DNA from 2 places in the Corynebacterium sp. 21KM1197 genome. Region 1 is predicted to be linked to the other one. Evidence: riboswitches for the same ligand, from Rfam matches in the RefSeq annotation. Region 1 holds a riboswitch; the other holds the start of a gene.
What was found. A riboswitch is a leader RNA that binds a small molecule or an ion and turns the genes downstream of it on or off. The one in region 1 is predicted to bind thiamine pyrophosphate.

Region 1 (2,196 bases):
CCGCCAAGATTTTGCTTCTCGACGGCGCCCCCCAGGTGCTCCCGCCCTTTGGCAAGCGCCTGGGCCGCAAGGCGCAGCGCCAGTTGGAAAAACTCGGCGTGGAGGTCAAACTCGGCGCGATGGTGACCAACGTGGACGAGACCTCCGTGACCTACAAGGCCGGGGAGGAGGAACACACCATCGAGAGTTACACCAAGATCTGGTCCGCCGGTGTGGCCGCCTCCCCGCTGGGCAAGCTCGTGGCCGAGCAGGCGGGCGTGGAGGTGGACCGCGCCGGACGCGTGCAGGTCAATCCCGATCTCTCCGTGGGCGAGCACAAGAACGTCTTTGTCATCGGTGACATGATGGGGCTCAACCGCCTGCCAGGCGTGGCCCAGGTGGCCATTCAGACCGGCCAGTATGTGGCGGAGCAGATCGCCGCGGAGACCGAGGGGGAGCAAAAGCCCGAGGATCGCGTGCCTTTCGAGTACTTTGACAAGGGTTCGATGGCCACCATCTCCCGCTTCTCCGCCGTGGTGAAGATGGGCAAGGTGGAGGTCACCGGCTTCATCGGCTGGGTGCTCTGGCTGGCCGTGCACGTGATGTACCTGGTGGGCTTCCGTAATCGCCTGGTAGCGGCCTTTGCCTGGGGCCTCAACGCGCTTTCCCGCAAGCGCTGGAACCTGGCCACCACCCGCCAGCAGCTTCACGGCCGCAACGGCCTGAACAAGCTCAACGGCCTAGTGGGTTCGGACGCGGACTTCCCCATCGAGGTACGCGATACCCGCCGCTTCGGAGAGAAGTAACCCCTCTCCACCGTCCCTTCTGCTAGTCTGGCCGCAGGCAACGGGGTGCGCTTAAGCGCTGAGATTATACCCGTGGAACCTGCTCTAGTTCGGACTAGCGAAGGGATTTGTCACATCGTGATACCGCGCGTATTGACCATCGCCGGAACCGACCCCACCGGGGGTGCCGGTATCCAGGCGGACATCAAGGCCATTTCCGAGGCCGGGGGTTTCCCCCTTTCCATCGTCACCGCCCTGGTGGCGCAGAATACCCAGGGTGTGCGTTCTATTCACACCCCGCCCCAGGATTTCCTGCTGGCCCAGTTGGACGCCGTCTTTGAGGATGTCCAGGTGGATTCCCTCAAGATCGGCATGCTGGGCGGGGCGCAGACCATCGCCACCGTGGCAAGGTACCTGCGCGAGCACCCCGTGGGCCCCATCGTGCTCGATCCGGTCATGGTGGCCACCAGCGGGGATCGCCTGCTTGACCGCGACGCCGAATCCGCCATCGCGGAACTGTGCGCCCAGGCGGACGTTATCACCCCCAACCTGCGCGAACTGGCGGTGCTCGCCCACACCACACCCGCCCGTGACCTGGAGGAGGCCATCTCCCAGGCACTACCGCTGGCCCAAAACTGGGAAACCAGCGTGGTGGTCAAGGGCGGACATCTCACCGGCAGCGCGGATAACGCCCTGGTCACCCCCGATGGCTCCGTCCACCGGGTGCCCTGTCCCCGGATTAACACCCCGCACACCCACGGCACCGGCTGCTCCCTTTCCTCCAGCCTGGCCACGCGCCTGCTTATCGACGCCACGCCCCACGCCGCCCTCACCTGGTCCACCCGCTGGTTGGCCGAGGCGATCTCGCACGGCGGGGATCTCCACGTGGGTCGGGGCAACGGGCCGGTGGATCATTCCCATCGCAGCCGACGCCTCAGCGCCCAGGCCTCCACCGCGCCCTGGCCGTGGCCCACGGAGTTCGCGCCGCAGCCCACGCCCGATGATTCCTGGGCCGCCGGGCCCTGGACCCGCGCGCTGTGGGAACTGGCGCAGACTCCCCTGGCGGAAACCTACGCGCTGGACTTTATCCGGCAACTGGGCCACGGCAGCCTGGATCGTGGGGACTTCCTCTTCTACCTCGCCCAGGATTCCCACTACCTGCTTTCCTATTCCCGCACCCTGGCCCGGGTGTCCTCGCGCTGCGATCACCCCGAGCACTCCACCCGGTGGGCCCAGGACGCCGCCGCATGCCTCGAGGAGGAGGCCCAGCTGCACCGCTCGGAGTTGGGTGCCCTCACCGAGGAGGTCTCCCCCACCACGCTGGCCTATACCTCCTTTCTCTCCGCCGCCGCCGATTCCGGGAGTTACGCGGAGGCCGCCGCCGCGGTGCTGCCCTGTTACTGGCTCTACGCCCACATTGGGCTGCGCCTCA
Region 2 (2,196 bases), 330 kb from region 1:
CGCGCACCACGGGGTTATCCGAGCGCGGGGATACGTACTGCTCGTTCCAGGAGGGGGTACCGGCAAAGACCACCACGTCGCCGGGCTTGGGCTCGGAGAAGTAGTAGGAAACCTTCTCTACCGCGATACGATCCCCCGCGCAGCCATCACAGCCATGCAGGGTGGGCTCCATCGAGCCGCTGGGAATCATGTACACGCGCCCCACGAAAGTCTGCACCAAAAAGACGATCAGGAAGGTCACGCCGATAATCAGCGGAATCTCCAAATACCAGGGCAGTTCCTTTTTCTCTTTCTTGGCCTTAGCCTCATCCGAGGTGTTCGCGGAATCCGCAGAATCGGCGGAGAGAGAAGCACGAGAAGAATCAGTCACGGTTTTCGACTTTAGCAGGCGGCACCCGAGGCTTCCCGATGCCCAACCGCGCGGCCCGTGTATCAGCGCCAAGAGTCACCACCGGGGCGTCGATAAGCCCCTACTATGCACGACGCCCCCGCTGCCCAGGAAGAAAACCAGGAGCAGCGGGGGCGCGTGGGCAATAAGAAACTAGCGGCGTTCCTTAATGCGGGCTGCCTTACCGCGCAGGTTGCGCAGGTAGTACAGCTTGGCGCGGCGCACGCGACCACGGCGGGTGACCTCGATGGAGGCGATGTTCGGGGAGTGCACCGGGAAGGTACGCTCCACACCAATACCAAAGGACACCTTGCGCACGGTGAAGGTCTCGCGGATACCGGAACCCTGGCGGCGAATGACCACGCCGGTGAAGAGCTGGGTACGCTCGTTGGAGCCCTCGATCACCTTGACGTTCACGCCGAGGGTGTCACCGGGGCGGAAGTCCGGAATATCATCGCGGAGCTGTGCTGCATCGACCTTGTCGAGAATGTTCATGGAAAAACAATCCTTACATTTCGGGAAAGAGGACCCTGGCGGCGCTTCCCATGACGGGCGCTCGGCCGGTTCATATCCGTGACATATCTTCGCCGCGTGCTCAAAGCAGAGCAAGCAACCCGCTCATTATTCCACTATGCCCCGGCGATCGCCAAACTCACCCGCCGCGCCCCGCCGCCGCGCTACACTGGCCACAGCCTCACGGGAGCCCGCGGCCAAGCGGGCTGAGAACGCGCCTCACTGCCGCGCGGACCGTCGAACCTGCCCGGATCATGCCGGCGAAGGAAGCAAGGAGAATCATGCTGGATCTACGGTGTTACCTGGTCACCGGCCCGGGGGATGCCGCGTGGGTGGCCACCGCTGCCGCGCGCGGCGGGGCCGGGGTGGTGCAGGTGCGCAGCAAGCCCATCAATCCCCGCGACCTCCTGGATCTGGCCACCGAGGTGGCTCGCGCCGTGGCCCAGGCCAACCCCGCCACCAGGGTGCTCATCGACGACCGCGTGGACATCGCCGCCGCGCTCATGCACCGGGGCGAACACGTCCACGGGGTGCACCTGGGCCAGGAGGACCTGCCCGTGCGGGACGCCCGCGCGATCCTCGGCCCCCGGGCCATCATCGGGCTGACCACCGGCACCCTGCCCCTGGTGGAGGCGGCCAACGAGGTAGCCGAGGTCATTGATTACATCGGCGCCGGGCCGTATCGCCCCACCCCCACCAAGGATTCCGGCCGCCCGCCCCTGGGCGTGGCGGGATACGAGCCGCTGGTGCGCGCCTCCCGGGTGCCCGTGGTGGCCATCGGGGATGTCACCGCCGCCGATGCCCCGGCCCTGGCCGCCACGGGGGTGGCCGGGGTGGCGCTGAGCCGGGGCCTCATGCGGGCGGATAATCCCGAGGCCACGGCCCGTGAAGTCGTTGGAGCCTTTCACCCCGGGGCCCGGTCATGAACGCACACCGACCGGAACGGGTGATCGTGGTGGGGGCCGGGATCGTGGGCCTGTGCACCGCCTTTGAGCTCACGGAGATCGCCGGAAAGGATCTCTCCCTCACCGTCATCGACCCCCACCCCGTCGGCGCAGCCTCCCACTACGCCGGGGGCATGCTCGCCCCGGTGGCCGAGGTGCAGTATCGCCAGGAGGCCTTATATCCCCTCATGCTGGAATCTGCCCGGCTGTACCCCAGCCTGATCCGCCGGGTGTCCGCCGCCACCGATCTGCCCACCGGCTACCGCGAGGAGGGAACCCTGGTGGTGGCCGCCGACCGCGCCGACGCGCACCACCTGCGCAATCTCACCGCCCACCAGCAGGCGCACGGCA

Region 2: it holds a riboswitch for thiamine pyrophosphate, as region 1 does, so the genes downstream of both, OLW90_RS07030 (thiamine phosphate synthase) here and OLW90_RS05450 (bifunctional hydroxymethylpyrimidine kinase/phosphomethylpyrimidine kinase) in region 1, are expected to answer to the same signal.

Annotation. Positions count from the first base shown of each region.
Region 1 is NZ_CP123907.1:1,119,728-1,121,923, reverse strand. Features, by position in the region: gene OLW90_RS05455 (NAD(P)/FAD-dependent oxidoreductase) at 1-785, shown strand, start outside; TPP riboswitch at 817-909, shown strand; gene OLW90_RS05450 (bifunctional hydroxymethylpyrimidine kinase/phosphomethylpyrimidine kinase) at 900-2,196, shown strand, end outside.
Region 2 is NZ_CP123907.1:1,445,235-1,447,430, forward strand. Features, by position in the region: gene lepB (signal peptidase I) at 1-370, opposite strand, end outside; gene rplS (50S ribosomal protein L19) at 542-883, opposite strand; TPP riboswitch at 1,076-1,188, shown strand; gene OLW90_RS07030 (thiamine phosphate synthase) at 1,183-1,827, shown strand; gene thiO (glycine oxidase ThiO) at 1,824-2,196, shown strand, end outside.